3 regions of the Amycolatopsis sp. N2S4-7 genome follow, and region 1 is predicted to be linked to each of the others. Evidence: riboswitches for the same ligand, from Rfam matches in the RefSeq annotation. Region 1 holds a riboswitch; each other region holds the start of a gene.

Region 1 (6,786 bases):
AGGCCTCGTCGAGGCCCCAGGGCTCGCGCTGGGCGTCCCGCACCGGCTCCAGCCCCTTCTCCTTGAGACCGGCGACGGTGCCGGCCAGGTCCCGGACCTGCAGCCAGAGCACCAGGTCGGGCGACGAGCCCGCGTCCCCCGGCCGGAGACCTCCAGGGAGCCGTGCCCGAGGAAGAACACGGTGCCGCCGGGGAACTCGCGCTCCACGGCCAGGCCCAGGGTGTCGCGGTAGAAGGCGGTGCTCGCGGCGGCGTCGCGCGGGCGGATCAGCAGCCTGCTCTTCAGGACTTCCATCCGACCATCCCTACCGGACGCGCTCAGGCCGCCGCAATCGCGGCGATGCCGGACAGCACGATCACCGACCCGGTGAGCCGGCGGACGACGTCGTGTTCGCCCAGCACCAGCCACGCGGCGAGGCCGCCGAGCACGATGCTCAGCTCGCGGGCCGGCGCGACCAGGCTCACCGGCGCCATCGTCAGGGCGAACAGCACCAGGATGTAGGCGACCGGCGACAGCAGCCCGACGAGCAGCACCTCGCGGCGCTGCTCCCGCCAGATCCGGCGCACCTCGGCGCGGCCGGTCAGGGCGGTCGGCGCGAGCAGCACGCTCTGGATGACCGAGCCGAGGCCGAAGTAGACGACCGGCGGCACGCCGAGGCCGGTCACCGAGTGCGCGTCCCAGAGCGTGTAGCCGGCGATGACGGCGCCGGTCAGGAGGCCGTAGAGGATGCCGGCCCTGACCGCGTGCGGGTCGCCGCTCTGGCGGCCGGTGCTGATCACCAGCACGCCGGCGATGACCAGGAACGCGCCGAGCAGGCCGAGCGGGCCGGGGCGTTCCCCCAGCACCAGGACGGCGGCCAGCACCGACAGCAGCGGCCCGGTGCCGCGCGCGACGGGGTAGACGACGGAGAGGTCGCCGACGCGGTACCCGCGCTGCAGCACGATGCCGTAGGCGACGTGCAGCACCGACGTGCCGGCCGCGGCGAGCAGCCAGCTCCACTGTGGACGGTCTCCGCCCGCGACGAGCAGCACGACCGTGATCGGCAGCAGCACGACGGCCCCGACGGTGTAGTAGAGCCAGACGAACTGGGTGCCCCCGGAGGAGATCCGCTTGGCGGCGAGGTTCCACGCGGCGTGCACGACGGCGGCGACGAGGACGAGGGAGAGGGCGGTGGCGTTCATGGGACCCCTTACGGGTTTTCGCACGCGCGAAAACCGGGTCCTCCAGGCTTTTGCCCCGTCAGATGAACGGCAGGCCGTCCGGACCCGCCGATGGTGCCGCTCGGACCAGACCCACCGGTCCTGGTTGTCGTCGTACGGGCCGCGCGGACCGGCGGCGGAACCCTAGGCACTACCGCGGTCCACGGTACTCCCGGCTCCGGACGCCCGCGGCCCGGCTGTTAAAGTGGTCGCTCGCTGCCCGTGCGGCATTCCGTCATGGAGGAAACCCGCTTCCGCGGGGCCACTTCAGCGCGGCGGCGATCTCACCGAGTGAAACAGGAGTTGCCCTATGGCCAACATCAAGTCGCAGATCAAGCGCATCACGACGAACGAGAAGGCGCGTCAGCGCAACCAGGCGATCCGGTCCTCGGTGAAGACCGCGATCCGCAAGGTCCGCGAAGCCGCCGAGGCCGGCGACAAGGCCAAGGCCGTCGAGCTGCAGCGCGACGCCGCCCAGAAGCTGGACAAGGCCGTCTCGAAGGGCGTCATCCACGCCAACCAGGCCGCCAACAAGAAGTCGGCGCTCGCGAAGCGCGTCAACGCGCTCTGAGCTGATTGATTTCTGAGAAAGCCCCGGCTTCGGCCGGGGCTTTCTTCATGTTTGCGGGGTGGCGCAGACCGGCTGGGAGCGGCCCGCCGAGGCTCAGCGGGCCGCCAGCGATGGCCTCGCGCTCGCCGCGCCCGGCGGCAGCGGCGAGCTGAGGGAAGTTCTCCGGCCCGACGCGAAGGCCTCGCGGCTTGCTGGGCCCGGAGACCCGCGGTGAGCTGCAGCAGGCGCTCAGCCTGACATCAGCCGAGGCTTCGCGAGCCGTCGGTCAGCGGTCGCCCTTGGCGGCTGCCACCTGGAGGACCGCTCGCTCCAAGGCGTAGTTGGGGTCGGCCGCCACGCCCTTGACCTCGGCGTTCAACCTCGCCACCACGCGCATCGCCGTGGCCAGGCCGTCCTGGTTCCAGCCGCGCGACTGGCCCTGGGCCTTGCGGACCTTCCACGGCGGCATGCCCAGCTCGCCGGCCAGCTGATTCGGGTTGCCGCGGCCCGCTCCGGAGACCCGGGCGATCGTGCGGACCGCGTCGGCCAGGGCGTCGGCCACCAGAACGTGCGGGACGCCCAGCTGCATCGCCCAGCGCAGCGACTCCAGCGCCGCCGCGCGGTCGCCGCTGACCGCCTTCTCCGCGACCGCGAACCCCGTCACGTCGGCGCGGCCGCGGTGGTAGCGGTGGACCGCTTCGGCGTCGATGGTGCCGCCCGTGTCCGCGACCAGCTGCGTCGCCGCCGAAGAGAGTTCCCGCAGGTCGGAGCCCACGGCGTCGATCAGCGCGGCGACCCCGGCCGGGTCGATCTTGCCGCCCACCCGGCGCACCTCGTGCCGCACGAACTGCTCCCGCTCGGCGGGCTTGGTCAGCTTCGGGCACTCCGTCACCTCGGCGCCGGCCTTCTTCAGCGCCGCCGGGAGGGACTTGCCCGCCTTGCTGCGGCCGCCGCCGGTGTGCACCACGACGAGGACGATCCCGTCCGCGGGGTCCTTCAGATAGGCCGCCACGGCGTCGGCCAGTTCCTGCGAGATGTCCTGCGCCGCTTCGAGGACGATCACGCGGCCCTCGCTGAACAGCGACGGGCTGACCAGTTCGGCCAGCTCGGGCGCTGTGAGATCCGACACCCGCGCCCGGGTCAGCTCGGCCGTCGCGTCCATCGCGCGGGCGGCGGCCAGCGTCTCGCGGACGGCCCGCTCGATCAGCAGTTCTTCCTCGCCCAGCACCAGGTGCAGCGGGGCCGGGGCGGTGGCTTGCGCGGTCACCGGTGAATCCTCTCACTTGCTCAGTCGTGCGCCCGCTCCGGTGATGTGGAGCGGACACCATGGCAAGGCTCGAGCGCCGTGTCGTACGGTGTAACCGAGGCGGCCCGCCCCGGATCATCCGGCGTGCGCGCACCGACAACTGAATACCGCTCATCCAGAGGGGCAGAGGGAACGGCCCGACGAAGCCCCGGCAACCGGCGTACAGCCCGTCATCCCGCGATCGCGGGGTAGCTGACGACCACGGTGCCAATTCCGGCCCGCTCCGGCGGGGCAGATGAGGAAAGGAACCTCGCGATGACCGCAACCCTCGGCACGACCTCCACCACGAAGACCCCGGATCTCGGTCCCGCCGTCGAACTGGTGTCGAAGGAAGAGGGTCACCGGCAGCCGCTCGCCCCCGAGTTCGTCTCCGCGGAGGACTTCTCGCCGCTCGAGGTCGCCTACGACTTCGGCCGCGTCCGCCGCGAAGACATCGAGGCCGGCCCGAAGAACATCTGGCGCTACAAGAAGCTCCTCCCGGTCCCGTCCAACGTCGAAGAGATCCCCAACACCGAGCCCGGCGCGACCCGGCTGGTCCGCGCCGACCGCCTCGCCAAGGAGCTCGGCCTCAAGCGCGTGTGGGTCAAGGACGACACCGGCAACCCGACGCACTCCTTCAAGGACCGCGTCGTCGCCGTCGCGCTGGCCGCGGCCCGCGAGTTCGGGTTCGAGGTGCTCGCCTGTCCGTCGACCGGCAACCTGGCCAACGCGACGGCCGCCGCCGCGGCCCGCGCCGGCTGGCGGTCGGTCGTGCTGATCCCGAAGACCCTCGAGCGCGCCAAGATCCTCACCACCGCGGTGTACGACGGCGACCTCATCGCCATCGACGGCAACTACGACGACGTCAACCGCCTGGCCACCGAGCTGGCCGGCGAGCACCCGAAGTGGGCGTTCGTGAACGTGAACGTCCGGCCGTACTACTCGGAAGGCTCGAAGACGCTCGCCTTCGAGGTCGCCGAGCAGCTCGGCTGGCGCATCCCGCCGCAGATCGTCGTGCCGATCGCCTCCGGTTCGCAGCTCACCAAGGTGGACAAGGGTTTCCGCGAGCTGGGCCAGCTCGGTCTCGTGGAGGCCAGCCCGTACAAGGTGTTCGGCGCGCAGGCGACCGGCTGCTCGCCGGTGTCGGCCGCGTTCCGCGCCGGCCAGGACGTGGTCCAGCCGGTGAAGCCGGACACGATCGCCCGTTCGCTGGCGATCGGCAACCCGGCCGACGGCCCGTACGTGCTCGACATCGTCAACCGCACCGGCGGCGCGATCGAGGACGTCACCGACGAAGAGGTCGTCGAAGGCATCCGGCTGCTGGCCCGCACCGAGGGCATCTTCACCGAGACGGCCGGCGGGGTCACCGTCGCCACGGCGAAGAAGCTGGTCGAGACCGGCAAGCTGGACCCGGACGCCGAGACCGTGCTGCTGATCACCGGCGACGGCCTCAAGACCCTCGACGCGATCGAGAACCACGTCGGCCCCAAGGCGACCCTGCCGCCGTCGGCCGCCGCCGTGAACGAGGCACTCGGCTACTGATCTCCGCCCGAGCCGGGGCGGGCCACCCGGCCCCGCCCCGGCTCACCGGCGCGGCGGGCCGCGCGGCTCACCCCGGCGGACGATCGCCGTTCCGGCGACCACTGCGGTGTCGCCGTCCTGGTCGGTGCGGGTGACGAGCGCCCCGAGCGCGGCCAGGCTGTCCATTGTGGACCGGTTCGGGTGCCCGTAGGTGTTGCCCGCGCCCACGCTGACCAACGCCACCCGCGGCGCCACCGCCGCGAGGAACGCCGGCAGTGAGTAGCGACTGCCGTGGTGAGGGACCTTCAGCACCTCCGCTTCCAGGTTGCCGACGTCGGCCAGCAGATCGGCCTGCGCCGCCAGTTCGACGTCACCGGTCAGCAGCACGCGGCCGGCCGGGGTTTCCGCTCGCAGCACCACCGAACTGTTGTTGATCGTGGTGCCGTCCTGCTGCCCGGCCGAGCGGGCCGGTACGTACCGCGGGCCGAGCACGTCGAGTGAGAGCCCGGGCCACTCCAGGCGCTCCCCCGGGTTCAGTTCCACCAGCGGCACCGCCTGCCGGGCGGCCTCCGCCGCGACCTGCCGCCACGCCCACTCCGGCGCCCGCCCGGGCCCGACGGCGATCCCGCCGACCGCCCGGCCCTCGAAGACCGACGCGAGCCCGCCGATGTGGTCGGCGTGCAGGTGGCTCAGCACCACGAGCGGGATCCGGTCGACGGCCAGCCGGTGCAGGCACTCGTCGACCGGCCCCGGCTCGGGCCCGGTGTCCACGACGACGGCCCGTCCCGGCTCGGCGGTCGCCAGCACGACGGCGTCGCCCTGGCCGACGTCGCACTCCACCATCGCCCAGTTCCGCGGTGGCCACGCCGGCGCGAACACCCGGACCGGCACGAACACCAGCAGCGCGCCGACGACGAGCACCGCCATGAGCAGCCGCACCCGCCGGTGCCGGGCCGCCAGGACCAGCACCGCGAGGACGGCGGCCGCGAGCAGGCCGCCCGTCCAGCCGCCGGGCCAGGCGACGACCGCACCCGGGGCCCGCGCGCCGTGCCGGGCGACCGTGATCAGCCACCGCGCCTCCGGGCCGGCCAGGTGCACCAGGACCTTCCCGGCGCCCGGCCACCACGGGCCGGTGACCGTCGCCAGCACGCCGAGCACCGTCGCCGGCGCCACCACGGGTGCGGCGAGGACGTTGGTGAGCACCGAAACCAGGCTCACCGAGCCCGCCATGCCCGCGAGCACCGGCGTCGTCACCAGGAAGGCCGCCAGCGGGATCGCCAGCCCTTCGGCGACCCCGGGTGGGACGCCGCGGCGGACCATGGCTCCGGCCCAGCGGGGCGCGAGCAGGACCAGCCCGGCGGTGGCGACCACCGACAGCGCGAAACCGAAGTCCGTGGCCATCGCCGGATCCGCCACCACGAGCACGCACACCGCGAACGCCAGGGCGGGCAACGCCGAGCCGCACCGTCCCAAGGCCAAGGCGAGCAGCGCGACGGCCGCCATGACGCCGGCGCGCAGCACGCTCGGCTCCGGGCCGACCAAGACGAGGAACCCGGCCAGGCACGTCCCGGCCGCCACCGCCGACAGCCGGGGCCCGAGCCGGAGCAGCCGGAGCAGGAGCAGCACCGCCCCGCAGGCCACGGCGAGGTTCCCGCCGCTGACCGCGGTGAGGTGGGCGAGGCCCGCCGTGACGAACTCCTGCTCGACCCGCGGCGACAACGCGCTCGTGTCCCCCAGGACCAGGCCCGGCAGCAGGCCGGCGGGTTCGTCCGGGAGGTCCTGGCACAGGTCGTGCAGGCCGGCGCGCAGCCCGGCCGCCGCCCGCTGCCACCACGGCGCCGGGCCGGGCTCTCCCGGCGGGCCGCGCACGGACAGCACCGCGACGGTCAGGTCCGAGCCGCGCGGCGGCATCAGCAGGCCGGTTGCCGCGACCTCTTGGCCGGGCACCAGCAATGCCCACCGCGCGACCGGCGCCAGCAGCAGGACGCGCCCGGACGACTGCACCGGCCGGCCGTCGACGGACGCCGCGCGCACGTCGGCCGCCAGCACGACCGACCGGGCCCCGGCCTGCCGATCGGCGTACCCGGCGCTGCGCACGGGCTTCGGGCGTTCGGCGACGACGACCCGCAGCGCGGCAGGAAGCCCTTGGGCCGACGCGGCGCGCAGGTCGTCACGCTGCGCGTCGCGGATCCGCCAGGCGACCGGACCGGCCGCGACAAGACCCAGGACCA
Region 2 (6,786 bases), 320 kb from region 1:
AATCCCCGGCATCAACACCGAGCTGGGCAAGGTCGAGCCCGCGGCGAGCAAGGACGAGCAGGTCGAGGACGGGTTCGGCCAGGGCCGGATCCAGGCCAGCGCCCTCGGGGGCGCGGTGATGGCCGCCACGGTCGCGTCGGGCAAGGCGATCACGCCGAGGCTGTGGCACGACGTCGGCACCACGGTCGTCAAGGGCTACTCGCCGCCGCCGGCGTCGGTGCTCGGCGAGGTGCGGAAGATGATGCGCGCGGTCGTGACCAGCGGTACCGGTCACGCCGCGGCCGGCGCCGGAGCGGTCTTCGGCAAGACCGGCACCGCCCAGTTCGGCGACGGCGCGAACGCCACGGGTTGGTTCGTCGGCTACCGCGGCAACGTCGCGTTCGCGGTGGTCCTGGAGGACTCGAACGACTCGGGCCCGGCGGTCCAGCTGGCGGCCCGCTTCCTCAAGGCCCTCTGACCCGGCCGTCCGGGTGCCGATGGTTCGGCCGTGGCCGAAGTCGCCGGGCCGTACCGTGGGGGCATGGAGACGATCGCGCTGGCCGAGGTGGCCGCAGTGCTCGCCGACCCGAGCCGGGCCACCATGTGCCTCGTGCTGCTGGACGGGCGGGCCTGGACCGTCGGCGAGCTGGCGAAGGCGGCCGGGATCGCGCTCTCGACGGCCAGCGAGCACGTCACCCGGCTGGCCGACGCCGGGTTCGTCGCGCGGGTCAAGCAGGGCCGCGCCAGCTACGTCCGGATCGCCGACCCGCGCGTGGCCGAGCTGATCGAGCACCTCGCCCAGCACGCCGAGCACCGCCCGGTGACCGGGCTGAAGTCGTCGCTGCGGGTGCGGCGGCTCGGGTTCGCGCGGACCTGCTACGACCACCTCGCCGGTGTGCTCGGGGTCGCCGTCCGCGACGGCATGCTGGCCGCCGGCCTGCTCGACACGGCGGACGGGCTGGCGCTGACCGGACGCGGCCGCGAGGTGCTGGCCGGCCTCGGCGTGCCGGTCGCCGCCGGGCGGCGGCCGCTGCTGCGCGACTGTCTGGATTGGACGGAGCGCCGGGACCACCTCGCCGGGGCGGTGCCCGCGGCGCTGCTCGACCGGGCGGTCGACGCCGGCTGGGTCGCCCGCGACGGCCACCGCGCGGTCAAGGTCCTGCCGGGGGCGGCGAAGCCGTTCGCAGCGCTCGGTGTCGACCTCGACGCGCTCGGTGCCGTCGGGCCTTAACACACCGGGTGGCCGGCCCGGGGCAGCGGTACACGAACGAGTTAACCCGGTCGCCTCACTATTCTGAGGGCCCCACGGCACTCGGGAGGGAGGCGGCATGGACCAGCTTCCCGTGCTGCTCGGCGTCGGCGGCGTCGTGCTGCTCGCCTCCGTGCTCGCCGTGCGCGTGTCGATCCGGCTCGGCCTGCCGTCGCTGCTGCTGTACCTCGGGATCGGCGTGCTGCTGGGGGAGGCCGGCTTCGGCATCCGCTTCGACAACCCCGAGCTGACGCAGTCGCTCGGTCTCGCCGCGCTCGTCATGATCCTCGCCGAAGGCGGGCTGACGACGCGGTGGTCGGCGGTCAAACCCTCGCTGGGCATCGGCATCGCACTGTCCACAGTGGCCGTCGTGGTGAGCATCGCGGTCACCGGCGCCGCCCTGCACTGGCTGCTGGGCCTCGACTGGCGGCTTTCCCTGCTGTGGGGCGCGGTGCTCGCGTCGACCGACGCGGCGGCGGTGTTCTCCGTGCTGCGCACGGCGGGGATCGGCAAACGGCTCGTCGGCGCGCTGGAGCTGGAGTCCGGCATCAACGACGCGCCGGCCTACATCGCCGTCGTGGTGCTGGCCGCGGGCACCACTGTGGACTGGACGCTGCCGCTGCTGGTGGTCTACGAGCTCACCGCGGGCCTGGTGATCGGGCTCGCCTTCGGCTGGCTCGGCGGGTTCGCGCTGCGCCGGGCCGCGTTGCCGGCGACCGGGCTCTACCCGCTCGCCACGGTCGCGGTGTGCGTCGTGGCGTACTCGTCCGGGCAGCTGCTGCACGCGTCCGGGCTGCTCGCCACCTACGTCGCCGCGCTGGTGCTCGGCAACGCGCGGCTGCCGCACCGTTCGGACACGCTGTCGTTCGCCGAAGGGCTGGGCTGGCTGGCCCAGATCGGGCTGTTCGTGCTGCTCGGGCTGTTCGCCTCCCCGGGGCGTCTGCTCGACGCGGTGGTGCCGGGCCTGGTCGCGGGCGCCGTCGTGCTGCTGCTGGCGCGGCCGATCTCCGTCGTGGTGTCGATGCTGCCGTTCCGGCTGCCGTGGCGGGAACAGGCGTTCCTGTCGTGGGCGGGGCTGCGCGGCGCGGTGCCGATCGTGCTCGCGATGATCCCGCTTTCGGAAGGGCTGCCCGGCGCGCAACGGCTGGTCGACGCCGTGTTCGTGCTGGTCGTCGTGCTGACGCTGGTGCAGGGCGCGACGCTCGGGCCGCTCGGGCGCCGGCTCGGGCTGGCCAAGAAGTCCGAGGCGCACGAGATCGAGGTCGACTCGGCGCCGCTGGACGAAATGGGCGCCGAGCTGCTGCAGGTCCGGATCCAGCCCGGGTCGCGGCTGCACGGCGTCTACCTGTCCGAGCTGCGGCTGCCCGTCGGCGCGACGGTCAGCCTGGTCGTGCGCGACGGCGCGGGCTTCACCCCGCAGAAGACCAGCCGGCTGCAGGAGCACGACCAGCTGCTGGTCGTCACGACGACCGGGGTCCGCGACGACGTCGAACGCCGGCTCCGCGCCGTCGACCGGGCCGGGCGCCTGGCCCGCTGGAAGGGCGAGTCCGGCCGGTAACCCGTTCGTGGTCGTGGCCGCGCCGGCACCGATCGGACCACTGATGATGCCCCGCCCATCACGCGTGATGCCCGTCTGATCACGCGTGATGCCCCTTCCGCACGGGTTCCGCCGCTCGCCACGCGCAGTTCGCTCACAAAAATCTCACTTGATCTTCCCAGTGATCCAACGTTTGGCCTACTGTGCGCTCGATCCGGTTAGTTCGAATGGGTGAGCGTAGAGCCAAAGGAGTACACACGGTGACGAACCTTCCCGTGCGTGCGGCGGTCCTGACCGCCGCGATCACCGCGGCCCTCGGGCTGCTCGCCGCCCCGGCCGCGACCGCCGAGGTGGCGCCGTTCCCGGCACTGACCCTGCCGTTCGAGGCGGGCCAGCAGGTCTACTCGGCCGGCATCCACTCCGACGACGGCAGCACCCGCGTGAAGAACGCCATCGACTTCAGCCCGGCCGACCGCACCGTGCGCGCGGCGCTGGCCGGCACCGTCCACCTGCAGCACTGCTCCGGCGGCGACTGGGTGACCGTCGACCACGCCGGCGGCTGGCGGACCGGGTACTACCACCTGGAGGGCATCGCGGTCGCCGACGGCGAGCACGTCGAGGCCGGGACGGTGCTCGGGTCGACCGGCAACGCGCTGCCGTGCGGCGGCAGCAGCACCGGCGCCCACGTGCACTTCACCCTCTGGACCCTGCCGGACGCGACGGCGGCAACTGCGGGTAACTGGGACGGTCTCGCGTTCGGCGCCGTCTCGACGACGGTCGCGGCGGCCTACGGCGAGCCGGTCGACGGCAAGACCCTGGGCGGCTGGCGCTTCACCGCCGGAACCGAGCAGTACGCAGGCACCGCGACGCACCTCGCGGACAACGCCGTCACCCAGCTGCCGGGGAACTTCCGCGCCCGGCTCTGAACCCGGGCGCCTGTGAGCGGCGTCTCAGAATGTGAGCCGGGGGTTGGCCGCCGGGCGCGGTTTCGGTTACCTTTCCGACTAGGTCATGAGTGCCAGCGTCAAGCCCCGGCTTGCTGGCCGGCAACCCTCCTACCGCGGTGGGGTGCCCCGGGTGAAGACCGGGCCGGTCGCGTCGTGCGACGGGCAAGCGCGGGCCCCTCGCCGGGGTCCCCCGGACCGCCGAGGAGGCACCCCGATGACTCTCGCCATCGACCGCACCCAGCCCGTCGAAACCCTTGCGCCCCAAGCCGTTCCCGCCGTCGCCGGGGCGTCGCTGCGGGTTCCGCTCGTGACCGGCGGGGACATCGGCTACGCCAACCTCGACCACGCCGCGAGTGCCCCGTGCCTCGACGCGGTCCGCGGCGCCGTCGACGAGTTCCTGCCGTGGTACGCCAGCGTCCACCGCGGCGCGGGTTTCGCGTCGCAGGTCTCGACGAAGCTCTACGAACGCACCCGCGACGTCCTGCGCCGGTTCGTCGGCGCGCGGCGGACCGACACCGTCGTGTTCACCCGCAACACCACCGATTCCTTCAACCTGCTGGCCCGCAGCCTGCCGCGGCACACCACGGTGATCGTGTTCGACACCGAACACCACGCCGCGCTGCTTCCGTGGCAGGGCCCGAACGTCCGGCGGATCCCGACCCCGCGCACGCGCCTCGCCGCGGTGTCCGCTGTGGACGAAGCACTCGCGGATTCCCCGCAGGGACCGCGGTTGGTCGTCGTCACCGGAGCGTCCAATGTGACCGGTGAGCTGCTGCCGGTGGCGGAGATCGCGGCCGTGGCGCGCCGGCACGGCGCCCGCATCGCGCTCGACGCCGCCCAGCTGGCCCCCCACCGCCGCATCTCGATCAGGGAGCTGGACGTCGACTACGTCGCGGTGTCCGGTCACAAGCTGTACGCGCCCTTCGGTGCGGGCGCGCTGATCGGCCGCGCCGACTGGCTGCGCGCCGCCCGGCCGTACCTCGCCGGTGGCGGCGCGACCAAGCTCGTCACCGAGGACGCGGTCGTCTGGAACACCGGGCCGGAGCGGCACGAAGCCGGTTCGCCCAACACCGTCGGCGTGTACGCGCTCGGCGTCGCCTGCGAAACCCTCAGCGGGAACTGGGCCGCGATCGAAAACCACGAGCAGGCGCTGCTCGCCCGGCTGCGCAAGGGTCTCGAGGGCATCCCGGGCTGCGCCGAGCTGCGGCTGTTCGACGCGCCGGTCGACCGCGTCGGCACGGTCAGCTTCGTCGTCGACGGCTTCGACCCCGGCTGGCTCGCCGCGGTCCTGTCGGCCGAGTACGGCATCGGCGTGCGCGACGGCGCCTTCTGCGCCCACATCGCGGCCCGGCGGCTGATCGGCGTCACCGGCGGCGACGGGCAGCAGGCCGTCCGCGTCAGCCTCGGCCTGGGCAGCACCGAAGAGCACGTCGACCGCGTGGTGCTGGCCCTGCGCCAGATCGTCGCGCGCGGGGCCCGCTGGGAGTACGCGAAAGCGGACGGCCGCTGGGCGCCGGTGGGCGATCCGCGGGAGCTCCCCCGTTCTGCCGGGGGCGCTAGCCTGAGCGGATGGGGAGAGGGCCGCGTTTCTGGTTTCCGCTGGCACTGCTGGGGTTCGCGCAGATCGGCATGGCGGCGGTGCTGCTGCTTTCGCGCCGGAGCCCGGCCGCGAGCGAGTCGGTGAACATCCTGACCGGGCCCGTGCACCAGTCCCTCGGCTCCGGCAGCGTCGGTGGCACGGGCTACCCGCAGTGGCTCACGCAGGACACCTACTACGCGCCGGGCGCGGGGCTGCCCGCCGGGCCGGTCTGGCTCGTCACGCTCGGCGTGGTGGTCGGGGGTACGGCGGTCTGGTACGCGCTCGCCCTGCGGCCCGTCCGCACGGGGCGGTTCGTCCTCGGCACGGTCGCCGCGCTGCTCGCCGTGCCGCTGCTCGACCTGGTCGGGTCCTGGCAGTTCCGGCTCGGGGACGGGCTGCGCGGCCCGCTGCTGGCCACGCTCGGCCTGCTGGTCCTCGCCGCGTACGAACGCAGTGTGCTCGTGCTGCTCACCGCGGCCGGGTTCGCCGTGCTCGCGGTCGTGCTCTCGGCGGACCTCGTGGGCGCGCTGCTGTCGGCGATCGTCCTGCTCGCCGCCGCCTTCGTGGCCCTCGTGCGCCGGGCACCCGATACCCTGCGGTGATGGGGAATTCACGGCGGTACTGGTTCCCGCTGGCGGCGCTGGGGTTCGCCCAGCTGGCGATGGTGGCCCTCGCGAAGGCCCCCGACGACGCCACCACCGGCTTCTTCTCGAGCCTGCGTGCCCAGCCGATGACTCCGGAGAACCGGGGGCTCTTCGGTACCGGCGGGGTGGGCGGCACCGGCTACCCGGACGGCGAGCGGGTCTTGGCCACCGCCGTCGCGGCCGGCAGCACGCCTTCGGCCGGCCTGGGCTGGCTCGCCGCGCTCGCCTGCGTCGTGCTCGCCGTGGCGAGCTGGTACTGGCTCGACCTGCGCCGGGCGGGCACGCCGCCGCGGACCGGGCGGTTCGCGCTCGGCACGCTGGGTGCCCTGCTCGCCCTCCCGGTGCTGGACCTGGCCGGGGCGCTGCAGTTCCGGCTGGCCGGCGACCTGCGCGGCGCGTTGGTGGCCACGCTCGGGCTCCTGCTGCTGGCCGGGTACGAGCGCAGCCGGTTCGTGCTGGCCGTCGCCGGGGTGTTCGGCCTGGTCACCATGGTGGTCCGGCCGCCGGTGACCGGGGTGCTGGTCGCGGCGGCCGTGCTGTTCGCGGCCGCGTTCGCCGTGCTCCTGCGAGGCCCGCACGACACTGCCGCCGACACGTCCTGACCAGCGCCGTGGACAATGGACCGGTGAGCACCGAGCCCAGCCACTCCGAACCCGACACCGACGCCGCCGCCGAGGTGGCGCCCGAGACCGTGCAGGAGACGCCGGAAGTCCCGGCGAAGCCGCTGCTGCCGAAGCGGCGGGTCGGCTGGGTGTTCGCCGTCGCCGTCGTGTTCTGGGCGATCGACCTGGTGACGAAGAACCTGGTCACCGCCAACCTGGAGGGCAAGGAGCCGGTCCGGATCCTCGGCG
Region 3 (6,786 bases), 1.7 Mb from region 1:
GCGCTCGAGGAGGTCGTCGAGGGCCGCCCCCCAGTCTTCGAGGAGGCTCGTGACGATGTCCTCCTTCGTGCGGAAGTGGTAGTACAACGCGGCTTTCGTGACGTCGAGCCGCTCGGCGATCTCCCGCAGCGAGCTGCTCTCGTAGCCCTGCTCGGCGAACAGCTCGAGCGCGACCTGCTGGATGCGCTCTCGGGTGTCGGTGCGCCGCCCGGCCATGCCTCACTCCTCAACTTACTTGACGACCGGCTAGCAATGGCTTACCGTTCGGCTCGTTCCCATTACTAGTCGGACGACAAGTAATGCTTCCGCAGCTTACCCCGGGGGTCCCCATGACCACTACCGCACCTCGGCGCGTCGCGAGCCGCTGGCTCGCGCTCGGCGCACTGGGCCTGGCCCAGCTGATGGTCGTGCTCGACACGACCGTCGTGAACATCGCCCTGCCTTCGGCCCAGCGCGAGCTGGGCCTGTCCGACACCGGCCGCCAGTGGACGATCTCCGCGTACACGCTGGCGTTCGGGGGCCTGCTGCTGCTCGGCGGCCGGCTGGCCGACCGGCTCGGCCGCCGCACGACGCTGCTCGTCGGCATCGCCGGGTTCGCCGTGGCGTCGGCGCTGGGCGGCGCGGCCCCGTCACCCGGCTGGCTGATCGCCGCGCGGGCCGCGCAGGGCGTGTTCGCCGCGCTGCTGGCGCCGTCGACGATGTCGCTGCTGACGCTCACCTTCACCGACCCGCGCGAGCGCGGGAAGGCGTTCGGGATCTTCAGCGCGATCATGATGTCCGGCTCCGCGCTCGGCCTCACGCTCGGCGGCGCGCTGACCCAGTTCCTCGACTGGCGCTGGAGCCTCTACATCAACGTGCCGCTCGCCGTGGCCGCCGGGCTGGGCGCCTGGTTCGCCGTCCCGGCCACGACCGGGCACCGGGAGACCAAAGTGGACTGGACCAGCGCGCTGCTCAGCTGCGGCGGGGTCGTCGTGCTGGTGCACGCCCTGTCCGAAGCGGCGGTCGAGGGCTGGAATTCGTTGCCGGTACTGGCTTTTCTCGCGCTTTCGGTGGTTCTGCTCGGCGCGTTCGTGCTCCGGCAGGCGCGGCACCCGCACCCGTTGCTGCCGCTGCCGGTCGTGACCGACCGCGCCCGCGCCGTCGCGTACCTGACGGTCGGTACCGCGTCGTTCGGCGCGTTCGGGATGTTCCTGTTCCTGACCTACCAGCTGCAGGTGGTGATGGGCTACGGCGCGCTCGCCGCGGCGCTGGCGTTCCTGCCGACGCTGGGCGCGAACCTCTTCGCCTCGACGCAGCTGTCCGGACGGCTGCTGGCCCGGTTCGGCCCGCGCCCGCTGCTCGCGGGCGGGTTGGCCGTGCTCGCCGGCGGGTTGCTGCTCGCCACCCGGCTGACGCCGGACGCGTCGTACGTCCCGGTCGTCCTGCCGATGCAGCTGCTGCTCGGCCTCGGCGCCGGCCTGTGCATGCCGGTGGTGCTGAACGTCGCGACCCGGGACGTCGGCGCGCGGGACGCGGGCGCGGCGTCGGCGTTCGTGACGACGTCGCAGCAGGTGGGGGCGTCATTGGGGACGGCGACGCTGAACACGATCGCCACCGCCGCGGCGGCCGGGCTGACCACCTCGACGGCGATCGTCCACGGCTACACGACGGCCGCGGCCTGGGCGGCCGGGATCGTCGGCGCCGCCGCGCTCACGGCGTTGCTGGTCCTGCCCCGCGGTACCCGCTGAAAGCCGTGAAGGCCACCTCGGGGGATTCCCGAGGTGGCCTTCACGGACTTGCTGCTCAGGCGGCGGCGATGCCCTGCGGGCCGCGCGCGGTGTGCGTCACGTGGCCGCCGCGCTCGGCGACCCACGCCAGCGCCGCGTCGGCGCGCTCGCCGCGGACGCCAAGGCGGAACCGGCCGACCGGGGTGTCGCCGATCCGGGTCAGGCCGCCGCCGATGGTGGCGAACTCGACGTCGAAGCGGCCCGCGGCCTCGGGCAGCAGCGCGCCGACCGACGCGAAGCCGACCAGCACGACGTCGACCGAGCGGTCGTAGCGCGCCGCCTGCGAGCGGGACGTCTCGATGGCCGGCAGCAGCGCCCGGGCGGTGCGGCTGGCCGGGTCGGAGATCAGGTCGAGGACCGTGCCGCGCTCGACGACCGTGCCGTCCTCGAGCACCGCGACGTCGTCGCAGACCCGGCGGACCACGCCCGCGTCCGGCGTCGTGAGCACGACGGTGACGCCCAGCTCGGAGCGGGCCCGGTCGAGGACGGTGAGCACCGCGCCGGCCTCCTCCGGGTCGATGCCGGCGGTCGGGTCGTCGGCGAGCAGCACCGCGGGGGCCGCGGCCAGCGCCTTCGCGACCGCGACGCGGCGGAGCTGACCGGCGGACAGCTCGCCGGGGCGCTGCGCGGCGCGCGGCGTCAGGCCGACGAGGTCGAGCAGCGAGCCGACCCGGCTGCGGCGCTGCGGGCCGTCGACGCCGAGCTGCTCGAGCGGGGAAGCGATGTTGCCGGCGATGGTGCGCTCGGCGATCAGCTCCGGCTTCGTCGAGACGACACCCAGCTGGCGGCGGATCTCGCGCAGGCGGCGGCCGTCGAGGGTGCCGGTGTTGAGGCCGTCGAGCCGGACGACCCCGCGGTCGGGCCGCTCCTGCAGCGCGATGCACCGGGCGAGGACGGACTTGCCGGAACCGGCGGGGCCGACCACGCCGAACAGCGAGCCGGCCTGGACGTCGACACTCACGTCGCGCAGCGCGACGACCGGATTTCCGTTGAGGGCAAAGGACTTGGACAGGTTTTCGACGGTGATCACGAAGGCTCCAGAAAACGGGGTGCGCGCGGATGGCGGCACCCGGCCGCAAGCGAATTCCGTCCTTTATGGACGGTGCATGAAGAAGAGGTGGACCGGCTGGCTAGCTCAGTTGGAGCGCCGACATGCGGTCACGGAGCGGCGGCCTTCGTCGACGACGCGACGCCTGGTCAGGAGCAGGGGGCGAGCTACCCTCTTCATCGGAAACGGCCTCCATCGGTCCTGGCGGTAGCACCTGCCCTGTGGAGGGTGGTTGCTGCGACTTCGGCGAGCCAGGTCTCTCAGTCGCTCGGGATGGACGTACTGAGTAAAACCGATCCCGAGGAGCGAAAGCAAGCGTGTTGGCCCAGATCACACGTCTGGAGGTGTCCGAATCGCGGGATCACCCGCGGGGAGGGCGTATTTTCACCGCCTCCACTGTGGAACTAGCGCGTGGCGGCGAGTCTCGCGAAGGCGTGCACGTCGAGCTGCTCGCCGCGGGTCCTGGGGTCGATCCCGGCGGCCGTGAGCAGCTCCCCGGCGCGTTCGGCCGAGCCCGCCCAGCCGGCGAGCGCGGCGCGGAGCGTCTTCCTGCGTTGTGAGAAAGCGGCGTCCACGAGGCCGAACAGCCTGTCCCGGTCTTCGGACGCGGGTACGTCGGCACGTTCGAAGGCGACGAGCGCGGAATCGACGTTCGGCACCGGCCAGAACACCGAGCGTGGCACCGTGGCGACCTTGCGTGCACTGCCGTACCAGGCCAGCTTGACGCTCGGCACGCCGTAGATCCGGCTGCCCGGGCCGGCGGCCATCCGGTCGGCGACCTCGGTCTGCACCATGACCAGGCCGCGCCGCAGCGACGGCAGCTCGGCCAGCAGGTGCAGCACCACCGGCACGGCGACGTTGTACGGGAGGTTGGCGACGAGGGCGGTCGGCTCGGCGGGCAGGTCCTTCGCGGTGACGCGCAGCGCGTCGGCCCCGACGACGGTCAGCCGCCCGGCGGCCTCGGCCCCCCGCTCGGCGACGGTCTTCGGCAGCCGTTCGGCGAGCACGGGGTCGATCTCGACGGCGACGACCCGAGCTTCGGTGGCGAGCAGCCCCAGCGTCAGCGACCCGAGCCCGGGCCCGACCTCGAGGACGACGTCGTCCCGGCCGACCTGGGCCAGTTCGACGATCCGGCGGACGGTGTTGGGATCGTGCACGAAGTTCTGGCCGAGCTTCTTGGTCGGCCGCACGTCGAGCTCGGCCGCCAGCCCGCGGATCTCGGCAGGTCCCAACAGTTCAACCACCGCACGAGCTTACCCAGGGGCATCACCCGTGCTTGGGCAGGCATCACGCGTGATCGAAGGGGCATCACGCGTGATTGGAGGGGCATCGGCGTGATGGCCCTCCAATCACCGGTGATGCCCTTCGGCACCCGCGTGCTGCCTTTTCGCGCACGCGAAAACGGCCCCCGCGGGAGGCGGGGGCCGTTTCGAAAAGCGGGTCAGGCCTTCTTGCCGCAGACCGGCCAGGCGCTGTAGCCGCCGCGGGCGTCGCGGACCTTCTCGGCGATCGCGATCTGCTGCTCACGCGAAGCCTGGTTCGGGAGGTTCGCGTACTGGTCGCCGCCGTAGGCGTCCCAGGTGCGCTTGTCGAACTGGAGGCCGCCGTAGTAGCCGTTGCCGGTGTTGATGGCCCAGTTGCCGCCCGACTCGCACTGCGCGATGCGGTCCCACGCGGAGCCGTCGCCGATGTCCGGGGTCGGGGCCTTCTTGCTGCCGACGTGGACGATCTTCGGCTTCGGCTGGGTGATGACCTCTTCGGAGACGCTCTCCCGGGAGACCTCTTTGCCGTTCTTCTGCGTGACCTTGTAGGTCACCATCTTCTCGCCGGGCGTGCCGGGGTCCTCGACCTCGGTCTTGCCCTTCTCGAGGTCCGGGTCGTCGACGCGCTGCTCGGGCGGGTCGATGGTCTCCTTCTGGACGACCGTCGAGACGCCGGTGCGGCTGATGTGCACCTCGGCGCCGTCGGTCAGCTTGACGTCCAGACCACCCTCGGCGGCGTCCTCCGGGCCCAGGGTGAGCTTGTACTCGCCCAGGAACTCCTTCGTGGTGACCGCGGTGGTGGTGACCTTCTTCGGCTCGTTCGCGCCGTCGTAGAGCGTGATGTGCTTGAGGGTCTTGATCTCGACGGTGGCGCCCTGCAGGGGCAGCTCGCCGTCCTTCGGCATCGACATCCACGTGCCGGACTGCTCGGCCTGGGCCATGCCGAGCTGGCTGAGGGCGTCGCCGAGGTGGGTCGCGCGGACCCAGGAGGTGTGCTCGGCACCGTCGACGATCAGCTTCAGCTGACGGCCGCGCTCGAGCTTGATGACCCCGCCGTCGCCGACCTCGGCCTGCGGGGAGGGCGAGAGCGAGTCGTGCGCACCGACGGACAGGCCCGCGTCCTCGAGCACCTCGCCGACGGTGTCGCCGAAGGAGTGCACGGTCTGCTGCTGGCCGTCGACGTCGACGGTGATGCTCTTGTTCATCGCCAGCGCGGCCGCGCCGCCGCCGGCGACGCTGATCATGACGCTGAGGACGGCGCCCTTGAGGAACCGGCGCTTCCAGACCTTGGTGGTCTGGCGGAGACCCTCGTCCAGAGCCGCACGACGCGCTTCGGGGGAAGCGGTGCGGTCCTCCTCGAGGCCGTCCGGGATGACGATCGGCGGCAGGTACGTCGTCTCGGCGTTGATGAGGCGGATCAGTTCGTCGACGTCGACGTCGATCTCGGCCATCATCGCGTCGGCGTCGGGGCCGAGCGCGGCGAGGATGTCCTGCTGCGTGATGTTCGGGTCGTCGGAGAAGTCGAGCTGGCCGTATGCGGTGTTCTCGAACTCGCGGTCGAGCACGGCCGCGGAGCGCGCTCCAGCCTGTCTGCTACCTGTCACCGGGTCGTTCCCTTTCCCAAGACATCGTTCGGGGCGACGTCTTTACGTCTGGGCCCGCAGCCGGCGCCATCGTCACGGTCCCGGCCGTACCTACCCGGTTCCGCTTCCCCGACGTGCACTGACGTGACTGTGGGCGTAACAGTCGGCAACTGCAGTCTGCAGTACCGACCGGCACGATCACGGGACAGTAACGGGTCCCGCCGGGTTGCGCAAACACCCCCCGGAGTGTCGTGATCTGGGTCACTCCATCAGGTGGGCGATCGAGAAACCCTGTTGTCGCAATGCGTTCAACCCGTTGTGACACTGGGGAGTCGGTAGACCCGTTCGGCGGTGGTCCGGACCGATTCGGCGACTTCGTGGACAGCTTCGCCCCTGAGCGCCGCGAGGTGACGGACGGTGTAGGCGGCGCCGAACGGCTCGTTCGGCCGCCCACGGAACGGGTGGGGGGTCAGGAAGGGTGCGTCGGTCTCGACGAGGTACTGCCCCGGCGGGCAGAGCCGCGCCGCCTCGTGGAGCCCCTTCGCGTTCTTGAACGTCACCGTGCCCGCGAAGGAAAGGACGAATCCCGCATCGACGCACGTGCGGGCCATTTCGGCGTCGCCGGAAAAACAATGGAAGATTACGGCATTCGGCGCACCCTCTTCGGCCAGGATGCGCAGCACGTCGTCGTGGGCCTCGCGGTCGTGGATCATCAACGGCTTGTCCAGCCGCTTCGCCAGGTCGATGTGCCAGCGGAAGGCCTCCTGCTGGGCGTCGTGCGGCGAGTAGTCCCAGTAGTAGTCGAGACCGGTCTCGCCGACCGCGACGACGCGCTCCTGGCCCGCCAGGCGCTCCACTTCGGACTTTTCGGCGTCGCCGAACTCCTTCGTCCGCGTGGGGTGGATCGCGACCGCGGCGAAGACGCGGGCGTCCCAGGTGGCCGCCTCGGCGGCCCAGCGGGCCGAGGCGAGGTCGTCCGCGACCGTGACGACGCGGGCGACGCCGGCGCGCTCGGCGCGGTCGACCACGGCCGTGACATCGGCCGCGGTGACCGCGCCGCACGCGTCGAGATGGGTGTGCGCGTCCACCACCGACACCGGGAGCCGGTCCGGGACCGGCGGCAGCTC

Evidence for each region. Region 1 has a riboswitch for S-adenosylmethionine ahead of thrC (threonine synthase). Riboswitches for the same ligand answer to the same signal wherever they lie in the genome.
Region 2: it holds a riboswitch for S-adenosylmethionine, as region 1 does, so the genes downstream of both, ACH54P_RS44680 (aminotransferase class V-fold PLP-dependent enzyme) here and thrC (threonine synthase) in region 1, are expected to answer to the same signal.
Region 3: it holds a riboswitch for S-adenosylmethionine, as region 1 does, so the genes downstream of both, ACH54P_RS35470 (methionine ABC transporter ATP-binding protein) here and thrC (threonine synthase) in region 1, are expected to answer to the same signal.

The regions. Positions count from the first base shown of each region.
Region 1 covers NZ_CP172299.1:9,152,050-9,158,835, reverse strand. Annotated here, with positions in the region: partial or broken gene ACH54P_RS43040 (VOC family protein) at 1-294, opposite strand, end outside; gene ACH54P_RS43035 (DMT family transporter) at 318-1,181, opposite strand; gene rpsT (30S ribosomal protein S20) at 1,510-1,770, shown strand; gene holA (DNA polymerase III subunit delta) at 2,036-3,016, opposite strand; SAM riboswitch class I at 3,164-3,297, shown strand; gene thrC (threonine synthase) at 3,311-4,576, shown strand; gene ACH54P_RS43015 (ComEC/Rec2 family competence protein) at 4,619-6,786, opposite strand, start outside.
Region 2 covers NZ_CP172299.1:9,469,131-9,475,916, forward strand. Annotated here, with positions in the region: gene ACH54P_RS44660 (penicillin-binding transpeptidase domain-containing protein) at 1-457, shown strand, start outside; gene ACH54P_RS44665 (ArsR/SmtB family transcription factor) at 521-1,210, shown strand; gene ACH54P_RS44670 (potassium/proton antiporter) at 1,308-2,786, shown strand; gene ACH54P_RS44675 (M23 family metallopeptidase) at 3,026-3,691, shown strand; SAM riboswitch class IV at 3,773-3,887, shown strand; gene ACH54P_RS44680 (aminotransferase class V-fold PLP-dependent enzyme) at 3,927-5,396, shown strand; gene ACH54P_RS44685 (hypothetical protein) at 5,342-5,893, shown strand; gene ACH54P_RS44690 (hypothetical protein) at 5,893-6,537, shown strand; gene lspA (signal peptidase II) at 6,561-6,786, shown strand, end outside.
Region 3 covers NZ_CP172299.1:7,454,147-7,460,932, reverse strand. Annotated here, with positions in the region: gene ACH54P_RS35480 (TetR/AcrR family transcriptional regulator) at 1-216, opposite strand, end outside; gene ACH54P_RS35475 (DHA2 family efflux MFS transporter permease subunit) at 330-1,727, shown strand; gene ACH54P_RS35470 (methionine ABC transporter ATP-binding protein) at 1,783-2,796, opposite strand; SAM riboswitch class I at 3,004-3,094, opposite strand; gene rsmA (16S rRNA (adenine(1518)-N(6)/adenine(1519)-N(6))-dimethyltransferase RsmA) at 3,219-4,058, opposite strand; gene ACH54P_RS35460 (resuscitation-promoting factor) at 4,256-5,680, opposite strand; gene ACH54P_RS35455 (TatD family hydrolase) at 5,968-6,786, opposite strand, start outside.